Regions from separate parts of the Frankia sp. BMG5.60 genome, predicted to be linked through region 3. Evidence: riboswitches for the same ligand, from Rfam matches in the RefSeq annotation. Region 3 holds a riboswitch; each other region holds the start of a gene.
What was found. A riboswitch is a leader RNA that binds a small molecule or an ion and turns the genes downstream of it on or off. The one in region 3 is predicted to bind cyclic di-AMP.

Region 1 (5,245 bases), 2.7 Mb from region 3:
AGCCGGGCGTGCCCGGCCAGGTGGGCGGCGAGCATCCGGTGCTCGACGCCCTGGAGGACGCCCTGGGGCAGGCGTCGGCGAACGCGCACCGGCTCGCCGGCGCGCTGAGCCGGCCGGTGTCGCTGGTCCGGGTCGGCCGCAAGCGCCGCCGGGCGCGGCGGGTCGAGCTGCCGGTGACGCCCGACGGCCGGGTGATGGCGTGCGGGGTCTACAGCCACGGACGGTGCGTGACGATGGAGGTCGATCATTCTGACGCCCTGCGGGTGGCGCGGACCGAACGCGACGGCTTCGCCTGGCTGGGCCTGTTCGAGCCCAGCTACGACCAGCTCGCCGCCATCGCGCAGGAGTACGGCCTGGACAAGCTCGCCGTGGAGGACGCGGTCACCGGCGGCCAGCGGCCCAAGCTGGAGCAGTACGAGAACCACCTGTTCGTGGTGCTCAAGACCGCCAGCTACGTGGCGCACACCGAGGTGACGGGTACCTCCGAGGTGGTCACCACCGGCGAGATCATGATCTTCCTCGGCGAGGACTTCGTGGTGACGGTGCGGCATGGCCAGCACGGGGAGATGACCAGGCTGCGGGGCCGGCTCGAGGCCGCCCCGGAGATGCTTCGGCACGGGCCGACCTCGGTGCTGCATGCCATCTGCGACAGCGTCGTCGACAACTACGTCGACACGGTGGAGAAGATCCAGGTCGACGTCGACCAGATCGAGGCCGGCGTGTTCCGGCGCGACCAGATCCCGTCCACGGAAAGCGCCTACCAGTTGAAGCGCGAGCTGCTGGAGCTCAAGCACGCCGTCCAGCCGCTGGCCGGCCCGCTGCGCACGCTCACGACGGACGGCCTGCGGCTGGTCGACGCGGCGATGCGGCGGTACTTCCGGGACGTCGCCGACCATCTCGAGCAGGTCAGCGAGCGCATCGAACACTTCGACGAGCTGCTGTCGTCGGTGCTGCAGGCCACCCTGACCCAGGTGACGATCGCCCAGAACGAGGACATGCGGCGGATCAGCGCCTGGGTCGCGATCGCCGCCGTTCCCACGGCCCTGGCCGGGATCTACGGAATGAACTTCGAGCACATGCCCGAACTGCGCCAGACCTGGGGTTACCCGGCGGTCCTTGCCGTGATGGCGACGGCATGCCTGTTTCTGTACCGGGCATTCAAACGCAACGGCTGGCTCTAGCGCCGCCGACGGCCGCCGTACTTTCCCTCGACGCCAGCCCTGCCGTTACTCAACGTCACAGAAGTTGTGGGGCCGGCTGGCGCCCGGCCGGCCATCACACCCTGGACGCGAGGACGACCCGAACGGGGCGGCCGGCGACTCCTACCCCGACGGCGCCGATCCGTTGGGTGACAGGGGTCCCCGAATCGGGCGAAAGGGCCCACAAACAACACAGGGCGTGCTATGCACTCGAAAACCTGGCAAGGGTAGCCGGTCCATAGCTCATTTTCGCTATCAGTTGACTGCCATGACGTATCCGTACGATGGGTTACACCCGGCCCTCCCCGTCGGTTACCGTAACCAACCGTGTCGGAGCAACCGGGTCTTGTGCCCACCGCTCGGAGCGGTTCCCCGATCCCCCACCCGTCAGGGGAGTACATGCCCTCGTCTGACCCCCAGCGGCGAGAGACCGCCATCCTGCCCGAGCGGGGCGACCTGATCGCCGAGCTCGCCGGGCGACTCGAAGCCCTCGACGCGCTGCTGAACCGGCTCGAGGACGCCGAGCGCCAGGCCGCCGACGCCAGCGAGCACCTCATCCGGACCCGGCGCTGGCAGGAGGACACCGTCCGCACGATCCAGGAGGAGCGGGCCCGCATGCGTCAGCGCCAGCACGCGCTGGACGAACTCGCCGATCACGCCCGCGCCGCCGTGGCCGCTCTGGCCCACCACCGCTCCCTGCCCCGCGAGGTCCACGAGCTCGCCGTCGAACTCCAGGTGCTCGACGCGGCCGGATTCCTGACCCGGCGCGGCCGGGCCCGGTGAGCCCGCGTCCGACCGGGGATACCGGTACCCCCACCCGTTCGACTACATGACGTAATCGAATGGTGCTCGACCGGAGCGACCGGGGCGGGCCGGGGCTTCCGTCGGCGTCGGGCCGGCCTTCCGCACCGACCCTCGCGGCGAGGGCGGAACCGCAGGCCATACCCGGTTCCGGCGGCCGATGAGGCCGCCGCGGTGGCCTCCGGTACGGGTCGGACCGAGTGCCATGCCAAGGGGCACTTCGGTGCACACTCGCTGTAGTTGGGAAGGACTAGTGTTTACCCACCCGGTCAATGTGGACTAGTCTCACGCCGACGTCACGACAACACCGGGCCGAACGCCGAATCCTGCCCCCGGCCACGGTGTCCCCTCCGAGTCGTCATCTGGGGCAGGAGCGGGGGACCCACCTCCACCGGCCGACACCGACCCGCGGTGCTGGCCTCGGGGTCAAGTCCGATGTGCGTGAAGGCCACGCCTCGGACCGGGCAGCCCAGCCCGAACCCGACAGCTCACTTCGCAGGCGTACGGGAAGGAATACACCGTTGTCCGCGCAAAGCGTGCAGCTCGACGAAGATTCGCGCGTCGCCGGTCGCGGCCGTCACCGCGCCCAGTCCGTGCCGCCGGTCGCCCGTAGCCGGGCCCGTGCTCGCGCCTTCGCCGCGATGACCACCGGGACCGTCGCTGTCTCCGGAGTGGCCCTGGCCGGCTGCGCCACCGATGTCCACGCCGACACGGCGTTGGAAGAGTCGCCGAACACCGCCCCGATCACCCTCGCCGCGCAGATCGGCTCGCATGCCGCCCTCGGTGGCAGCATCGCCGCGGCGGCGGTCAGCGAGCACAGCTCCTCGGGCATCACTCTCGGCGCGACGAACGGCCTCGACGCCCCGCCCCTGGCCGGCAAGGTCCAGGTCGGCCTGCGGGTGACGAACCCCAACGTGACCGTGAACGCGGACGAGCCGGTCGACATCGGCTTCTCGCTGTACAACGAGGCCACCCACGAGCCGCTGGCGAACCAGCTCGTCAAGGTGCAGGTGAAGCTCCCCACCGGGTGGGCCACCTTCAAGCACCTGCAGACGAACGCGCAGGGGTACGCGTCCTACACGGCGCGGGTGCTCACCACGACGAACGTCACGGCGATCTTCGACGGCACCGACGCCCTGCAGTCCGCCCACTCGGTGAACGACGCGACCCTGAACGTGCGCCCGCAGCGGACCGCCCAGCTCGCCGGCGTCGCCTCCCGCCTGGGCAGCCTCGCCGGCGGCGTCTCTGTCGGTTCCACCCAGGTGTCCGTGCCGGTTCCGTCCAGCTCGATCGGCGCGAAGGCCGTCTACCTGGCCTCCCTGCAGGCGGGCAAGCCGTACGTCTACGGCGCCGACGGCCCGAGCTCGTTCGACTGCTCCGGGCTGGTCCAGTACGTCTTCAAGCAGCTCGGCAAGAGCCTGCCGCGGACCACGGACGCCCAGTTCGCCGCCACCACCCGGGTGTCGCAGTACAACAAGCAGCCCGGCGACCTGATCTTCCTCGGCTCGCCCGGGGACATCTACCACGTCGGCATCTACGCCGGCAACGGCAAGATGTGGGTCGCCCCGCACACCGGCAGCGTCGTGAAGCTCCAGTCGATCTACACCACCTCCTACTACGTCGGACGCGTCTAAGAGCGTCCACGCCAGCGCATCGTGCCCTGCGGCGCAGGCGCCGGCCATCCGGTGGTCACCTCGTTCGGCTGGAAGAGCGACGAAGCCCGTCCAGCCTCGAGCCGACCGCGACGCGGCCTCCCCCTCCGGTCGCGCGTGCGGTCAGACTGCTGGGCAGTCATCGGTCGACCCAGCGTTCCGCATCCCGTCATGCCCGCCCCGCCGGGCCTGCTCCCCCCGGCAGGCGGAAGGCGCGCATCGCCGACCCGTCCGGGTCACCATCGCCGCTGCCCCGGACGCAGTTCCACGACGCGGCTGACGCCGAGATAACGCCGGACCACCCGCACCTGCACCCGCTCCGCGCGTCCGAAATCCTGTGGCGTCGTGGTCCCGGCCGAGCCGGGACCAGCTCCAGTACGCGGGCCCTGACACCGCTCGCGGCAGCACCGACCCGACCTCGCTTCAGCGCCAGCCGGGCAACGCCTCCTTCCGGCCGGACGGACGTCAGATCTCCCCCCCATCTGACGTCCGTCCGGCCGGAAGGCCCCCGACCCCGCCGGCCTTCCCTCGGATTCCCCCCCCATCCGCAGCGGGAGGCCGGCGGGCCCTCGGGTTCCATCCGGCCGCTGAGGTCCGCCGATGCCGCTACCCCCCTCCCGGTGGCATCGGCGGGCTTCTTCCCTTCTGTGCTTCTACCCACCCGTCCCGGGCGCGTACGCGGCCGCTGGAGGCCGTGGAGGGCCGCCACCGGACGCCTCGTCAGGCGGGCCCGGGCCCGGGCCCGGCCTCGGCGGCCAGCGGTCGGTCGATCGGCGGGCCCGGGCCCCGCTTCAGGTTCTCGGACTCGGGCTCAGTTTCTCGGGCTCAGGTTCTCGGGCTCAGGCTCCCAGGTGGTGCTTGGCGGAGGCCGTCCACAGCGTCTCGCTGACCTTCTTGTTCCACTTGGTCTCGGCGACCCTCGCCTCCGGTGCCCGACCTGGGCAGGCGGACTGCGGCTCCTGCGTGAACTGGCCCACCACGCCGACGGCCGCGAAGATCGGCTTGGCGCCGCCGCAGACGACGCTCAACGCGAGCCGCGCTCCCTCGCCGACGCCCCACACGTAGATCCGGTTGGGGTCGACCTTGGTCTTCTTCGCGGAGACGTAGCTGACCACGTCGCGCAGATACTTCGCGTCGGCGCCGTCCGGGGAGTCGATCCGCCAGGTGCCGCCGACCGCCTCGGGATAGGCGACCGCGAAGTCGCGGGCGTTCGCCACCGAGCCGGCGGCGCTGTCATGGTCGAGGGTCTTGGCGTCGACGTTGTCGTCGTGCAGGATCAGCACCAGCGGGATCGGATCCTTCGGGTTCGACGGGGCGTGCACGAGCAGTTCCCGGTCGGCCGAGCCGTAGTCCTTGGGCATGCTGACGCGCTTGGTCTTCGGGCCGTTGCCGCGCTCGACGAAAACCCAGAGCACGACGATGACGACCCCGACGATGAGTACGGTTCGCTTGTTCTTGCCCCACCAGCCGGCAAGGGGATTCGACGCCACGATCCAACCGAACCACACCGGTAGCCGGGAAACGCCGAAAACGGGCGACCAGATGACGCTCGGACCTACTCCTTCGTCCGAGGCGGCCACGTGACCGAGCGGG
Region 2 (5,245 bases), 1.9 Mb from region 3:
TCTTCTCGCGCAGCGCGAGTTCGAGCTTCTTGCGGAAGATGCCCGGGTCGAGCAGGTCCTGGACCCGGATGCCGGTGCGGGCGACCTTGTCGCCGTAGGTCGGGCCGATGCCGCGACCGGTGGTGCCGATCCGCGCCTTGCCCAGGTAGCGCTCGGTCACCCGATCCAGGGCCCGGTGATGCGGCATGATCAGATGAGCGTTCGCGCTGATCAGCAGGCGCGAGACGTCGATGCCTCGGGCAGCGAGCCCGTCCATCTCGGTGAGCAGGACGCCGGGGTCGATCACGACCCCGTTGCCGATCACCGGCACGCAGTCGGCCCGCAGGATGCCGCTGGGGATCAGGTGGAGGGCGTAGTGCTCCTCCCCGATGACCACCGTGTGGCCGGCGTTGTTGCCGCCCTGGTACCGGACGACGTAGTCGACGGCGCCGCCCAGAAGGTCGGTCGCCTTTCCTTTTCCCTCGTCGCCCCATTGGGCGCCGATGAGGACGAGAGCGGGCACCGGGCGAGGTTACTAGGGATGGCACTCGCGCGTGGCCGGTCGGGAGATGCTTCTACCGAACGGCGCCGGTGGCTCACGATCCGTCGAGGCCGAGTTCGCGGGCGGCGTTGGGATCGCTGTCGGCGAGGAAGGTGTGGCAGCGGGTGGCCTCCTCGGCCTCCCCGATGGCCGCCGCGGCGCGCCCGAGCGCGGCCAGGGACCGCAGGAAGCCGCGGTTCGGCTCGTGCGACCAGGGAATCGGCCCGTTGCCCCGCCAGCCGGCGCGGCGCAGCGCGTCGAGTCCGCGGTGGTATCCGGTGCGGGCGTACGCGTACGCCTCGACGGGCCGGTCGCCGGCCAGCGCGACCTCGGCGAGGGCGGCCCACGGGGCGCTCAGCGCGGGCGAGGCGGCGGCCACGGCCGCCGGCGCCTCCCCGGCGGCCAGCGCGTCGGTGGCGATGGCGTCGGAGGGCAGCAGCGTCGGCGGCGGGCCCGAGAGCAGGTTGCGGCCCGGGTCGGACGGCGTCGTCATGGATGCATCCTGCCGCACGGGCGTGGCGACCCGCCGGGTGGGTGCGGCGAGCAGCCGTACTGGCGCGGTGAGCAGTCGCGGCGGGTCACGACCGGACGGTGACGTTCCACAGGTTCTGGCCGACGGCGCCGGGCTGGCCGTCGTTGACCCGGGTCAGGTAGCCGTAGAGGGCGGCGATGCCCTGCGACTGCGGACCGAACTTTCCGTCGACGGTGAGCATGAAGCTCTTGTTGCGCATCGCGGCCTGCCAGACGAACGCATCCGGGCGGACGTCGTCGCCGTAACCGGCGTTGAGGACGGTGCCCTTGTAGGAGTTGTCGCCCATCTCCTGGCGGGCGCGATCCAGCGTCATCGGCGGTTCGGCGGGGGTGAGGGCCTGCTCGATGACGTCGCCGGAGCCGACCGCGGCCGGGCCGTTGTTCGTCAGGCCCATCTTGCGCGAGCACGACGGCCAGGGCTGCCAGCCCCGCGAGTTGTAGAGCTTGGCCGCCGCCTCGTCCTGGGTGGCGGGGGAGGCCTGGTCAGGCCGGCCGGAGTAGCCGAGGCCGTGCCAGGTCGTCTGGTCGAACTGGTAGCCGCCGTAGAAGCTGTTGCCGGTGTTGGCGGCGTAGTTCCCGCCGGACTCGCACTGCCGGAGCTTGGCGAAGTCGTCGGCGGTGGCGGCGCCGGCGGGGGCCGCGGTGACCGCGAGCCCGCTGCCGACGATGGCCGTCACCGCGCCGGTGGTGCGAAGGATACGACCCGCGGTCGAATGGGCCTGCGGGGCCCGATGTTTACCACCACGCCGTCCTGACGGCATGTCAGTCCAATCCCGATCGCCTGCGGGGTGAGCTGTCGGGTGCGGGCTGGGATGGCCCGGCCGGTTCGCCCAGGTCCTTCGGTGATGCGTGGGAAACGTTCTCCCCACCGGATTGGCTGGGACGAGCCTGCTTAACCCCAAGGGCGTCTGGGACGCCCGAATGGTGGGTCCCCCACTCCTGCCCGTTGCGGTGCGACTAGTACGGGCCGCTCGCACGTCGGGCAGGACTCGGCGTCCGTCCGAGCGACCTCGCCGGGTGGCGAGTGATCGGCACTCTAGCGAGAACGGTCCAAGGGGCGCAAACCGGGGTGGTTCGGAGTAACCAGGTTGGGACGCGCGAACGGCGGAGCCCGACGGTGCCGCCCGATCGGGCGGCGGGGTGTGCCGCCGGCGCCGCGGGGTATCACCACGGCGGACGGCGGCATCCGGTGCGGAGTTGGTGGCCGACCGGCCCGTTTCGGAACGCGCAGCGGAGATCGTCCGGGCGTCCGGGCGGGCCGGTCGGGGCGAGTCGGTGAGCTCCCCTGGCCGGTGTCACCGGGGTGGGAAGGTCGTCCGGGAGCCGTGACGCGCGTCCCCGCGTCGCGGGCCGGATGGACTACGTGCGGATGGTGCCGTTCGGCGGCGCAGCGGTCGGCCGGATGGCTACTGCGCGTGAGGTGGCGCTCAGCCGAAGGTGGCGTGCCAGGTCGCCGGGCCGACGATGCCGTCGACGGCCAGACCGTGGGAGCCCTGGAAGGCGCGGGCGGCGGCGGCCGAGCGTGGCCCGAAGTGTCCGTCCACCGCGATCGGGTAACCGAGCTGGCTCATCCGGGTCTGCCAGGCGCGCACGTCGGCGCGATCCTGCCCGACCAGCGCGGCCGTGAGGTTGCGGGTGAAATGCGGGGTGGTGGCCGCGGCGGTGCTGACGGTCAGCGGGGCCCGCGCCGCCGAGCGCGACGCCTGCGCCGCGCCGCTGGCCGACGAGCCGCCCGCGAGCTGGTCGGCGCCCATGCCGCGACCGCAGACCGGCCACTGGCCGAAGCCCGAGCGCTGGGCGAGCCGGAGGGCGGCCTCGTCCTGGACCGCCGGGGACGCCTGGTGTGGCAGGCCGGCATAGCCGAGGCTGTGCCAGGTGCTGGCCGAGAACTGGAATGCGCCGTAGTAGCCGTTGCCGGTGTTGGTCGTGTAGTCACCGCCGGACTCGCACTGCCGCAGACCCGCCCAGGTTTGCGCCTCGGCCGGCTGGCTGACCGCAAGGGTGCCGCCGACCGCCGCCGCGAGAACCGGAGCAACCATGAGGGCCCGCGCCCGGATACGGGTGCCGGCGCTCCATTGTCGGCCACTGGTACGTGCGTCGGACATATGTTTGTGGTCCTTCCCCACGCCTGCGAGGTGAGCTGTCGGATTCGGGCTGGGAACTGCCCGGCCATGCCAGGGATTCCTGGGGACGCGCGCTCGCACCGAAAGACCCTGGTGCGTCCGTCACTCACGGCTTCACCCCGAGAGCATCGAATCCCTTCGACGCTCGGAGATGGTTCCCCCGTTCCTGCCGCCCGGTCTGGAGAAATCGTCGGCCGGGGGCAGGATTCGGCGTGCCGCCCGACGAATGCCAGACGTTGTCGTCGGGCACGGCGAAGACCATAACCACGCCGGCCGGCGAGTCGCCAAGCATTGAATAGCTCACGTGAAAAAGAGCACAGTCGGCGCGCCTGCTTGAGTGCCCGTGGGGTGACTGGTACCGCGCGTGCGCGCCCGCTCATCAACCTGGCGTTATCGCGGGCGGGGGTATTTGTGGCCGGCTGATCACCCTGTTTGCCGATGGGTGATGGCGAGCAGAGCGTGGTGAATCACGCCGAATGGGTGACCTGCGGGGAAGCAATATCGACTGTGTTCCGACGCACCGGATGGGCGCAATGGTCCGCTTACCCTGGTTCGTCCCGGGCAGCGTACCTGTGTGAGAAAAACTACGGAAACCTGGTGGTGACTTACGACCTTGTCATTCGGGTGCGTGACGCGTCCGGCCGGGCACGCAGCGGCGCAGCGACGCACGGAGGCCCAGGTCTCCGGGGAGGATGTCCTGGTTGGGCACTCGGGGCGTCCGATGCGGCCGCACGTCCGTCTCGTGTGGGTCGATCTGGCCGAAACATGCTGCTGATAAGCGTGACCGGGCAACGGACCCGAGGCGGACCACTCGGCGAAAGACAGTGGTCCCCCAGTCGCGTGACGCAACCGGGGGACCGTGGGTGCCCGCATGATACGGGACATCGTCGGGACGATCGATGGTGTGGATCTGCCGGATGTCCGTTCTGTGCCGGTCGCTCCGTCCCGACCGCGAGGGCCGGCTGGAACCCGCGCGGCCGTGGGAATGGTTGCCGATGTGCGCCGGGGCCGGGCTGGGCGATCTGCCGTTCGGGCCGGTGGATTCGAGGAAAAGCGCCCGAACGGCCGGCCCGACCGCATGTGTGCCCGGATCGGTCCGGGCGGTGCCCGGCGGCACACACCCGGACGACGATCGCCGGGTGTGATCCTCCGGGTCGGGAGGGTCGCGGTCGGGCCGGGCTCGGGAGTGAGCGGTGGCTATGCCCTGCTGAGGGACCGACCGGCCGAGCGGAGGTCCTCGCACGCCTGGGCCACCCGGGCCGCCATGCCGCTTTCGGCAAGCTTTCCGTAGGTGCGCGGGTCGTATGCCTTCTTCGCCCCGACCTCGCCGTCCACCTTGAGTACCCCGTCATAGTTCTTGAAGACGTGGTCCACGATGGGACGCGTGAACGCGTACTGGGTGTCGGTGTCCACATTCATCTTCACGACCCCGTAGTCCAGGGTCTCCCGGATCTCGCTGAGGTCCGAGCCGCTACCGCCGTGGAAGACGAGGTCGAACGGCTTCGATCCGGCCGGCAGACCCAGCTTCTGGGCGACGTGATCCTGGCCCTCGCGAAGAATTGTCGGGCGAAGCTTGACGTTTCCCGGCTTGTAGACCCCGTGCACGTTGCCGAAGGTCGCGGCCAGCAGGTAACGGCCCTTCTCGCCCGAACCGAGGACTTCGGCGGTCCGCCACATGTCGCCCGGCGTCGTGTAGAGCTTCTCGTCGATCGCGCCGACGACGCCGTCCTCCTCGCCGCCGACGACGCCGATCTCGACCTCAAGAACGATCTTCGCGGCGGCGGCGTCGGCGAGTAGCTCCTCCGCGATCTTGAGGTTCTCCTCGAGCTCGACGGCCGAGCCGTCCCACATGTGGGACTGGAACAGCGGCTCGCGGCCGGCGGCGACCCGCTCCTTCGAGATCGCGATGAGCGGCCGGATGTAGGTGTCGAGCTTGTCCGCCGGGCAGTGGTCGGTGTGCAGCGCGATGGTGACCGGGTACGCCTTCGCGACGTGGTGGGCATACTCGGCCAGGGCCTCCGCGCCCAGGACCATGTTCTTCACCGTCGAACCGGACAGGTACTCCGCCCCG
Region 3 (5,245 bases):
TCTTCGAACACCCGGACGCGGTCAGCGGCGTCTTCCTCGGCGGCCGCCCGGTACTGGCGCATCCGCGGCTGCCCGCCTCGAAGGTGGCCCCGGCCGCGCCGCCCGCGCGCCCGGTGCCGGACGGCGCGGACCGCGCCGCCGCCGGCCCGCGGGTGCTCCCGTCGGGGCCCGCCACCGGCTGACCGGGGGCGACGGCCCGCCGGGATCGCTGAGCGCCGGCCACCAGCACCGGAAAGCCGACCGGCCTCTTCGGAGGTATTTCCCCGCCAAATTTCCGACTATTTCTTGGAGTATTCGGCGGCGGCTGTCCGCCGAGATGCGGATCCGCTTGCGAAAGCTATCGTCGGAGGAGCCCGGCCAGGCGGGAACAGCCGCCTGCCGCGGGCTTCCCGGCATGGCGGATGAGCCGTCGCCCGCACCTCGGAGGTGTCCGATGCAGCACGCCGAAACAATCAACGAGAACATGCGGAAAGCTATCGATGAGTGTATGTCGTGCTCGGCGCTGTGTGAGGAGACCATCTCCTACTGCATGGACATGCCCGGCACGATGATGGACGCCGCGGACATGCGTCTCATGATGGACTGCGCGGCGGTCACCAGGACCTGTGCCGACTTGATGTGCCGGATGTCGCCGTTCCACGCCGAGATGTGTGCCATGTGTGCACGGGTCTGCCGTGCCTGCGCCGATATGTGCGAGAAGATGCCGCGCGACGCCCAGCTCGCCCGCCTTGCCCGGGCCTGCCGGTCCTGCCTGGACAGCTGCAACGCGATGGCGGGTGCCGCTGCCTGACCTGCCCGCGGTTCCGGTTCCGTCGAGCATCGTCCGTCGTCCTCCGGGGCCCAGGGGGAAGTGCTGGGCCCCGGAGGCGGCCGACGGAAACGTTTCGGTAGTCAGCATTAAGCATGTTGACATCCGATCGGAGCGCCGCCAGAATCCGACCATGCCTCATCCGGCGCGACGGCCGACCGTTCTGGTCATCCGTGGCCACATCGGCTTCCTGCGTGTCGCTTCCGCGGTCTGTCCGGTCCGGGTGTCTCGCTAATCCAGCCTTGCCGGCGCGCCGTCAGCGTTTCCCGGCGCCTCACCGGTGCCTCGCCGTCGCGCCCACAGCCGCCGCATCCACAGCCGCGCGGCCTGGCTGCGCCGGTCGGGTTCCCGCAGCCTCGCACGCGCCATTTCCGCCGTGCTGGAGCGCGCCGCCATCCGCGTCCGGACGGCTCTGATCGGAGCATGTTGTGTCCATTCCCCTCTCGTCGCCTCCCTCCCATCCGCGTCCACGTGGCTACGTCGGCGGTCCTGGTTCCCGCTACTGGCCGAGCGGCGATCCGACCCGGCGTGCGGGGGCGAACGTGGTCCTTCTTCCCGGCCGCGGGGAATCCGCCGAAATCTTCGAGAACCTGGCCTTTCGGCTGGCACTCGACGGCTACCAGGTGACGTTTCTCGACCATGGGAGGGACAGCATCCTCGCCCTTGGCGAGGCGCGCGAACCGGGACTGCCGTTCGTTCTGCTCGGTTCGGACAGCGGCGCCCTGCGTGCGCTGGTCGGCGCCGCGTCGCCCGCCGTTCGCCCGGACGCGCTCATCCTGGTGGACCTCCCGCTGCTGCACCGCGCGGTCGCCGGAGAGCCTCCGGACCAGCCGATCCCACGGTCGCTTCCGGACCTGCCCATCCTGCTGCTGCATGGCGAGGACGACCGGGTGATTCCGTTTCCGCTCGTTCGCATGGCGACGCGCACCGCCCGCGGGGCCAGGCTCGCGTCCCCGCCCGGTGGCCGGGGCGTGCTGTCCGGCCCGGGCCGCCGCGCCGCCGGCGCGCACATCGTGCTCTTCCTGGAGAACCTGCGGACGCGGGGGCTGGCCCCCGCGCCGCGGTCCGCCTCCCCAGCCTGACCACACCGAACGCGTCCTGACTCGCCGGGCGGCGCGCCAGTTCCCTCGTCGCCCCGCGTCCCCGCGTCCCCGCGTGGCCCGGCGTCCCCCCGAGCCCGCGAGCCCGCGTCCCCGCGTGGCCCGGCGTTCCCTCATCGCCGCCGCCCCGTCCACCGTCGACGTCGTTCGTCGCCCCGCCGCCGTGAGCCTTGAATCCGGCGCTGTCGGTCCGGCGTCGGCGTGGGTTCCGGTGCTGCCACCGCGTTGCGCCCCCGCGCGGCCGGAGTGATGCCGTGCGTGGTCCTTCCGACCCGCGGTCCCGACCTCCTCCTCCGATCGCGCCTCATCCCGCCCGGGCAGACCGGGGCGAACCTCCGACATCCGGTGATCCTTCGTATCGTCCGAAGGTTCGGTTGATGTCCGAGTGTTGCGGTATCGCAGCACTATGCACGCACGGTGACAGACGCGCGCCAAAATTCGTGCAGAACTAGTACTTGTCACTACGGTACGTAGTTCGCTACGGTTGCCGGGCACTAGTCGCTCCGGGCCGACGCCGAGTTCTGCCCACGGTTCCGGGGTCCCTCCAAGACAGCTTGGGCAGAAGCGGGGGAACCAGGTTCCTCCGGGTGGCCCCGTCACGGCCGCCCTCGGGGTTAAGTCGCCTCCACGGAGACGACCGGGCTTCCCGGCCCGAACCCGACAGCTAACCTCGCAGGCGTACGGGAAGGATTCGACGTTGCCTGTGTATCGGGAACGCTCGGCTGCGGTCTCGATGACCGCCCTGGCGACCTGCGTTTTCTGCGACGCGCCCTCGCCACGACGGGCGCCGTTCTCGCCCTGACTTAGCCGCGGGAACGTGCCACCGGCCGGCACTCGCCGGCCGAACACGCGCGCACGACATCACCGGCCCACCTGACGGACCGCACGGGTCGCCGTCGGCGGTCGGCCGCGATCCCCGGACCGCCCGCATCGGGCGGCCAGGCGTGATGCGGCCGCCGCGCTGATCGGGCCGGAACTCTCACCAATCTCGGAGCCCGCCCCCGCCGTTTCTTTGCGCCGTTTTGCCGGGTGCAGCTTCGAAACCAGATAGTCCGTGCTGCCTGTATCTGGTTAGTGAGAACCGCTCCCCTCCGTTGAGCGGAAGCCGTCACCGATTCCAAACCTGTGTTCGACGACACCGAAATGAGATGTCAAAGAATGGCTAAGGGAAAGCATCGGAAGCGTTCCACCCGGCACCGCGGCGCCGTCATCGCCGCCGCCGGCGTGATCGGTGCCGGAGCCAGCATGCTCGCCACCGCGAGCCCGGCGAGCGCCGCCACCGGCGCCGTCTCGGACGTGACGATCGCCAGCGCGGCGGCGAATGCGGGCCTCGCCGGCTGCCGCGGCGTCCCGCTGTCCACCTGGGTGGCGGTCGCTCTCGCCGAGTCCGGCGGCAACACCTTCGCCCACGCCACGGTCGGTGAGGACTCCCGCGGACTCTGGCAGATCAACATGCGTGCGCACGCCGGCTGGGTGGGCAACCGCAACCTCTACGACCCCGCCACCAACGCCTGGGCGGCGAAGCGAGTCTGCGACAGCCAGGGCCCCTCGGCCTGGACCACGTACGCCCGCGGCATGCACAACCGGTACCTGGGTCGTGGCCAGGCCGCGGCGGCCGCCGTCTCCGGCGGCATCAGCGTGCGCACCGTCTCCTACACCGCGCCCGCGGCGCCCGCTCCCGCGGCGCCCGCTCCCGCGCCGGCGTCCCCGACCGGGTATCCGTCGCTCGCCTCCGGCCTCGGCTACCGGCAGGACGTCCAGCAGATTCAGCAGAAGCTGGCCAACCTCGGTTACCCGATCCAGGTCGACGGCCAGTTCGGCTACCAGACGAACCACATGGTCAAGGACTACCAGCTCAAGCACGGTCTGCTGGTGGACGGCGTCGTCGGGCCCCAGACCCGCGCCAGCCTCGGCATCTGACGAATCGCGGGGTGGCGCGGCGCCGCCGGGTGACGCTCCCCAGCCTCACCCGGCGGCGCTGTCGTGTGTGGCAGCCGGACGCCGTCGGCTCCCGCCGGGAGGACGCCTCCCGCCGGGAGGACGCCCACTGCAGGGAGGACGCATCCCGCCGGGAGGCCGGGGCAGAGGACTATCCGCCGGTCGAACGGGGTATTCCCTGCACCGGCCCAGACGGGGCCGCCGGTCCCCGAGCAAGGTGTGGCACGGGGCCCGATCAGCGAGGATCTCCGACCGACGAGGATCATCATGGTCGACGAGCTCGGAACCGTTGCGGGCCCGATCGCCCGTCCCGGCGTCCGGACTCCCGGCGAACCAGGTCACGGCTCCCGGTGGTCCGGTCCCGCACCGGCGGCCTTCGGGCCCGGGTCAGGTGTCGTGTTTGCCGTGCTGGGGCCGCTTGAGGTCTGGCGCGGGCCGGGGGAGCGCGTCCGCATCGACCAGCGCAAGAAGCGGGCGCTGCTGCTCACGCTGCTTCTGCACGCCGGACGGTGGACCTCGGTGGAGGAGATGCGTCTGGCGCTCTGGCAGGACGACGCGCCCAGGTCCGCCCTCGGCAACATCAAGACCTACCTGTCCGAGCTGCGGCACACGCTGCCCACGCCGGTCGGGGATCCGGCCGTGCCGGTGTCGATCAGGGCGGTGGGCCCGCGGGCCGCGGTCCTTCGCCGACCGGCCGGCCCAGGACGCATCGAGAGCCGCCCAGGGGAGTACCGCCTGATCGTCGCCCCCGAGGAGATCGACGTCGTCCGCTTCGAGCAGGCAGTCGAACGGGGCCGGGGCGCGGCCCGCGCCGGCGCGCCCGCCCAGGCCGCCGAGCTGCTGGAGCAGGCGCTCGGATGGTGGCGCGGAAGCGCGTTCGACGAGTTGCCGGCCGAGGTCGGTGGGGCCGAGAGCCTCCGTCTGGAGGAGGCCCGGTGGTCGGCCCGCGAGGCGCTGATAGACGCTCGCCTCGCACTCGGTGAACACGACCAGGTGCTTCCGGCGTTGCGCGCGCTCGCTGTGGAGTACCCGACCCGCGAGCGTCTCTGGGCGCAGCTCCTCGTCGCCCTGGAGCGCAGCGGTCGCCGGGCCGAGGCGCTGCGTGAGTACCGCGGCCTGTACCGACGGATGGTCACTGAACTCGGCATCGAACCCGGTGCGGAGCTGCGCCGGGTCCATCAGGAGGTCCTGGACCCGGAGCGCGCCTGGCCGCGGCCCTCCTCGGAGCGGACGGGCCTGCCGGCACCGCTGAACCGCCACTGAACGCCCGGCGGGAATCCCCTCGGGCGTGGGTGGGACCGATCGTCCGGTCCGCTGATCTGCGGTAGTGCTCGCAGGAGTGGGGCCGGCCCATCCGCCGCGTGGCGGGACACCTTTCGGATGCCGACCGTCGTGCGGC
Region 4 (5,245 bases), 1.7 Mb from region 3:
GGACGGCCGGTGACGGGACGGCCGGTGACGGACGAAAGGTGACGCAGCCGAGTCTTGCGCGGCGGAACGCTGAGCCCGTCGCGGCGCCCTTGTAGCCTCATGCCCTACTTGGGCGTCGGGCCATCTCGGGGGAACGGACGACGGTGCGGGGCAGGCGGGAACCGTCGGCGCGGCTGTTCGCGCTGCCGCGTTTCCTCCTGCCCGAACCGCAGCCGCGGCTGACTCTGCTGCCCACCGTCGCGCTGCGGCTGGTGCTGGCCGCGGTCTTCGCGGCGTCGCGGCTGTACGCGGCGCTCTTCGGCGTCGGGTTCGTGCTGCTGTGGCACGACTGGTACGCGAGCCATCCGCTCGGCCTGCTGGTCGCGGCGCTGGCCGCCGCCTGGTCGCTGACGTTCGCCCTGGTCGCGCTGCATCGCGGCATCGGGTGGGTGCTGGCGGCCGGCAACGTGGTCGCCGCGCTCGTCCTGGCCTCGGGGGCGCGCCTGTGGCTGCCGCCCGAATCGGTCGGAGACTCTGCCTCGTTCGTGCTGCTCGCGGCGACGCACGCGACGGCGGTGGCCGCCTGGGCCTTCCCCGCCGGCCCGTTCCTGGCCGTGACGGCGCTGACGGTCGGCGCCTTCGTGGCCGGGGCGTCCGGCACCGGGCCGCCGTCCCCGATGCCGCTGGCCACGATCATCTGCACGGCCCTGCTCGTCCGGTACGTCCGGCCGCAGGTGCGCGCGCTCGCGGGTGGGGCGCAGGCGCGGCTGGCCGAGGTGGCCGAGCGGCGCGCCGGTGAGGACGACGTGCTCACCCTGCTGCGCGAGCAGCGGGAACATGAGCTGACGATCCACAACGCGGTGCTCAACACCCTCACCGGCATCGCCTGGGGCGGCGGCGACGACGGACATCTCACCCGCCGCCGCTGTGCCGACGGCGCGACGGCCCTTGACGAGCTGGTCGGTGAGCGCGAGCCGCCGCGCCGGGGCGGCCCGGGGCACCGGCCGGCGGCCGGCGAGATCCTGGCGGTGGCGCGCGGACCGACGCTCGACGAGGGCGCGGCCGGCGACCTGCTGGTCGAATCCGTGCCGGCCGGCGAGGCGCGCGGCGGGGCCGCACGTCCGGACCCCTGGGCGACGGTGGCGCCCGCGGCCGGCTTGCTGCATGCCCTCTACACCGCGCAGCTACGTCACGTGACCAGTCGGTTCGCCGCACTCTGGCTGATCCTGCTGGTTCTGCCCGCCGGCCGTGCCCTGCCCCATGTCCGTTCGGTCCCGCTGGCGCTCGCCTTGCTGCTCGCGCCGCTCGCCGCGGTCGCCGCGGCCCGGCGACGCTTCCGGTCCGGGCCGTTGACGCAGGCGGAGGCGGCCGCCGTGGTGTTGCTCTGTCTGGCGATCGTGGTGGGGGGCGGGTGGAACGCCGGCGACGACGCCGGCGAGGTGCGGATGATGGCGTGGCCGATGGTCAGCCTGCCGCCGTTGTTGATGCTGGTGACGGTGTCCCGCCCGGTGTGGCGATGGGTGCTCGCGTCGGTCACCGTCGGCGCCGCCATGATCGCGGCGAGCCTGCTGACCAACCCGCGGGGCCCGTTCGCGCTGTCCCACCTTCTCCTGTTGCTCTACTACTTGTGGATCATGCAGATCTGCCTGGTCATGGTCGGTCCGTTGCTGTGGAGCACGGCCGATGTCCGCGCCTGGGCCAGTCACTGCGAGCGGGAGCTGGGCCGGCGAGCCGAGAACCGGGACCGGGTGCGCGAGCGTCGCAGAGTGCTGCTGCGGGCCGTCGAACGGGACGTGGCGCCGCTGCTGGCCGGCGTCGCCGCGGGCCGGCTCGACCCGCAGGCCGCCGTCGTGCGCTCGGAATGTGCCCGGCGCGCGGTCGCCGTGCGGCGGCTGCTGTTCGACGACGACGCCGTCCACAGCGCGATCGGGGAGGCCATCGACGCCGCCGAACGGCATGGCACGGTCGTGTCCAGCCAGATCTCCGGTGGCCTCGACCAGCTTCCCGCCTCGGTGCGCGGCGAGTTCGTCGAGCAGTTGCACCACGCGCTGCGGGTGATGCCGAGTCGCCGGGTCCTGCTCACCGTCACTGCGCAGTCGCGTACGGCCAGCCTGTTCCTGTCGTGTTCCTGGCCGGCGGGCCAGTTGCCGCCGGCACCGTCGGGTCGGGCCATCGACATGATCGTCGACGTCGACGACGGGCAACTCTGCATGGAGCTGCGCTGGCCGCCCGCGGGGGTGCCGTCCGGGCCGCGACCGCAGGCGGGGATGTGGCCGGCGGCCGGTCCGGGGACGTGACGGAGCCCCGCCCCCCGCTCGGGGGACGGGGCTCCTGACCCGTGCTGGGTCGCGTCGCCTCGCGCCGGCTACGGCTCACGATCTGTCGAGCACGATCCGATCGATCATGTGCGGATCAGAGTCGGCCGAGTGCGGATGTCGGCGCGGTGTATCGGGGCCTCAGATCCGGTGACCCCAGCAGGGCTTCGACGCGTACCAGGGGCTGGTGCCGGCCTGCGCGTAGAGCTGCCGCGCGCGCTGCCACTGCTCCCCGACGCTGGCGTGCTGCGGCAGACCCTTGCCGCCCAGACCGTGCCAGGTGCTGGGCAGGAACTGGAACAGGCCGCCGGCTCCGATGGAGTTGACCGCGTGCGGGTTGCCGCCGGATTCGCAGGGAATCACGGCGCGCAGGAAGTGGTCGGCGTTGGTCCCCGCGCTGGCCGGCTGGGACAGCGCGAGGCCGCCGCCGACGGAGGCGGCGAGAGTGGTGGCGATGACTGCGGCCCGGGTGCCGAGCTTGATCCGGTTGAGGCCCCGACCGAGCGAACGAGCGTTGGACATTGAGTTGCCCTTCCCCACGCCTGCGAGGTGAGCTGTCGGGTTCGGGCTGGGAATGCCCGGCCGCGGTTCGCGGCTTCACCCCTAGGACGCCTGACCTCGGCGCCCGGAATTGGTTCCCCCGTCCCTGCCTCAGGTTTGATTCTCATCGGGTGGGGGCAGGATTCGGCGTGCCACCCGACGTCTGCCATCAGTTGACGGCATGGCGACGAACATAGCTGAGCGTGACCCCGGGAAATCAAGGGTACGTGAGGATAGGCACAGTACGTTCTAACGTCTTCCATTGATCTTTTTTTTGCGGTTTCGCGCCCGCGTGCGCGCCCGATTCTAACGGCCTTCGGAGCTCCGGGGAACGCCTGTTTTGCGGCTGGTCGGCCACGCTGACCATAAACCCTTCGCGGTCCGTGGCCGGTTCTCTCCCGGGCGTGGCAGGGCGCGTTCTCTACCCGCGTCGACGGTGCCGCTAACGGAGTCGAGAAAAATTTCGCTGCTGCTCCGCGGGGAACGGCTCTTCCGGCGCTTTTCCGAACTATACGGCACTCAGCGGGTCGTCCTGCATAAAGGGGATGTGTCCGGCAGGGCGGCCGGCAGTGTCAGTGGCCGGCGCTCGGCTGGACGGCGCGACCGGCGGGTGCGACCGGCGGGTCGGCGGGACCGCAGCGCCGGCGGGACCGCAGCGCCGGTCGGCGGGACCGGCGGGCTGGAGGCGGGACCGTTCTGCCGGCGGGGGCGGATCTCAGGGAGTGGCTGCGGGTCCCGAGGGTGGCTGCGGGGCTTCAGGGGGTGTAGGTCCAGGCCGAACCGGTGCCGCGGTACTGCTCGACGGGGATCGGCATGACCCCGGGGCGCATCCGGTCGGTGTAGAGGTGCCCGTGCAGGTGGTCGATCTCGTGGGCGACCAGGCGGGCCAGGCCCTGCCGGTACACCGTGATGTGCCGGCGGCCCGAGATGTCGGTGTGCTCCACGTGCAGCTCCAGGGACCGCGGGACGATCCCGCGGACGTCGAAGAAGCTCAGGCACCCCTCGTACTGTTCGTCGCTCTCGGGGACGGACTCGATGACGCGCGGGTTGAGCAGGGTGAGGATGTCGCCATCCGCGGAACGCACGATGGCCGCCGCCCGGTTGATCCCGATCTGGGGCGCGGCGATGCCCATCCCCTTCCCGAACGTGTGCAGCGCGGACACCCGCTCCATGGCCGAGGACAGCTCGGCGACGACGCGGCGGGCGTCCTCGGCCTCGACGGGCAGCTCGAACGATCGGGCCGGCTGGTGGAGCGAGGGATCGCCCACCTGGACGATGCCCGCCGCGGCCATCTGCCCGCTGGGCCGGGCAACGGTTCGGTCGGCGGGATCCCGGTTCGGCGCCCCCGCCCGAAAGTTCCATTCCAGGCGGTACCGGGCGTGCAAGGCGGGATTATTGGTGGACCAGGTGAAGACACGCCTTTTGGCATCATCCGTGCGGGCAATCGCCGTGCGGAACGGGAAGGCGTCCGCGGTCATCGACGTCTCCATGCCCCAGACCACGGGATCGACCTCGGCGGGGAAGTCCAGCACGACCGACAGGAAGCTGGTCGGTACCCGGACGGCCCGCTGGAACCACGGGCCCCACTTCTCCTCGCTGACCCGGTAGCTGTACTCGATCCATGCTGATTCGCCCGGATACAGGGGGAATCGGCCGCGATTGTTCTCGAACAGCAGCCAGACCTCCTTCAGCGCATCCCAGTCGGTCTTGACCTGCCAGGACATCTGCTCGTCGCCGCAGTGTGCGCTGAGCTGTAGTTCCTCCCAGCGCAGCGGATTGCTGCGGTAGAGCCGGGCGGCGCGTTCCTGGTCCCCGGGAAACCGGTCGACAGAGATCCGCATCAGGTAGCGGGTCACCGGTTCGACGCCGGTGTTGAGCACGAGCCGGCGCTGATGGGCGACGTACATGCCGTCCTCGTACCGCAGCTCGGCGCGATCCTCCTCGACGACGAGCCCACCCGGGTCGGGGCCGGCCCGAGTGGCCCGGGAGGCCCCGACCGGCTCGGCCGCCGTGATCGCCGCCAACGATCCCGGTGGCGGCGGGCCCACGCGGCCGCCGGACTCGGTCGGCCGGGCGCCCGGCGGACGGGGGGCGACGTCACCCCCCTCGTCCGCCGCCTCCCACGGGCGCGCGGCGAGCTGGAAATAGGCGCCCGGGATGCGCAGCGCGTCGGCGATGCGCTCGATCAGGGAGAGCCGGGCGATGTGATCCTCGCCCTGCATGATCCGGCTGACCCGGCTCTGGCTGAGACCCTCGACTGGAGACGCGATGCGGTTCTGGCTCGCGCCGTCGTACTTCTTCATCAGCCGGAAGGCCATCCGGAAGTCCCGGGTCTCGCACGCGATCCGGAAGTCGGACCGGGCGAGCAGGGTGCGGGAGACCCGGTAGGGACCGGATTCGTAGGACATCGA

Region 1: it holds a riboswitch for cyclic di-AMP, as region 3 does, so the genes downstream of both, AC5R91_RS17200 (C40 family peptidase) here and AC5R91_RS28585 (peptidoglycan-binding protein) in region 3, are expected to answer to the same signal.
Region 2: it holds a riboswitch for cyclic di-AMP, as region 3 does, so the genes downstream of both, AC5R91_RS20950 (transglycosylase family protein) here and AC5R91_RS28585 (peptidoglycan-binding protein) in region 3, are expected to answer to the same signal.
Region 4: it holds a riboswitch for cyclic di-AMP, as region 3 does, so the genes downstream of both, AC5R91_RS21595 (transglycosylase family protein) here and AC5R91_RS28585 (peptidoglycan-binding protein) in region 3, are expected to answer to the same signal.

The regions. Positions count from the first base shown of each region.
Region 1 is NZ_CM182091.1:4,219,738-4,224,982, forward strand. It holds gene corA (magnesium/cobalt transporter CorA) at 9-1,181, shown strand; gene AC5R91_RS17195 (hypothetical protein) at 1,599-1,982, shown strand; cyclic di-AMP (ydaO/yuaA leader) riboswitch at 2,339-2,516, shown strand; gene AC5R91_RS17200 (C40 family peptidase) at 2,522-3,634, shown strand; gene AC5R91_RS17205 (PHB depolymerase family esterase) at 4,492-5,160, opposite strand.
Region 2 is NZ_CM182091.1:5,088,124-5,093,368, forward strand. It holds gene AC5R91_RS20935 (adenylosuccinate synthase) at 1-502, opposite strand, end outside; gene AC5R91_RS20940 (DUF3151 domain-containing protein) at 576-1,013, opposite strand; gene AC5R91_RS20945 (transglycosylase family protein) at 1,099-1,812, opposite strand; cyclic di-AMP (ydaO/yuaA leader) riboswitch at 1,815-2,015, opposite strand; gene AC5R91_RS20950 (transglycosylase family protein) at 2,479-3,156, opposite strand; cyclic di-AMP (ydaO/yuaA leader) riboswitch at 3,176-3,387, opposite strand; gene fbaA (class II fructose-bisphosphate aldolase) at 4,372-5,245, opposite strand, start outside.
Region 3 is NZ_CM182091.1:6,969,104-6,974,348, forward strand. It holds gene AC5R91_RS28570 (amidohydrolase family protein) at 1-182, shown strand, start outside; gene AC5R91_RS28575 (four-helix bundle copper-binding protein) at 434-790, shown strand; gene AC5R91_RS28580 (alpha/beta hydrolase) at 1,237-1,890, shown strand; cyclic di-AMP (ydaO/yuaA leader) riboswitch at 2,450-2,601, shown strand; gene AC5R91_RS28585 (peptidoglycan-binding protein) at 3,067-3,828, shown strand; gene AC5R91_RS28590 (AfsR/SARP family transcriptional regulator) at 4,252-5,109, shown strand.
Region 4 is NZ_CM182091.1:5,245,330-5,250,574, forward strand. It holds gene AC5R91_RS21590 (hypothetical protein) at 144-2,276, shown strand; gene AC5R91_RS21595 (transglycosylase family protein) at 2,436-2,816, opposite strand; cyclic di-AMP (ydaO/yuaA leader) riboswitch at 2,819-2,994, opposite strand; gene AC5R91_RS21600 (peptide deformylase) at 3,590-5,242, opposite strand.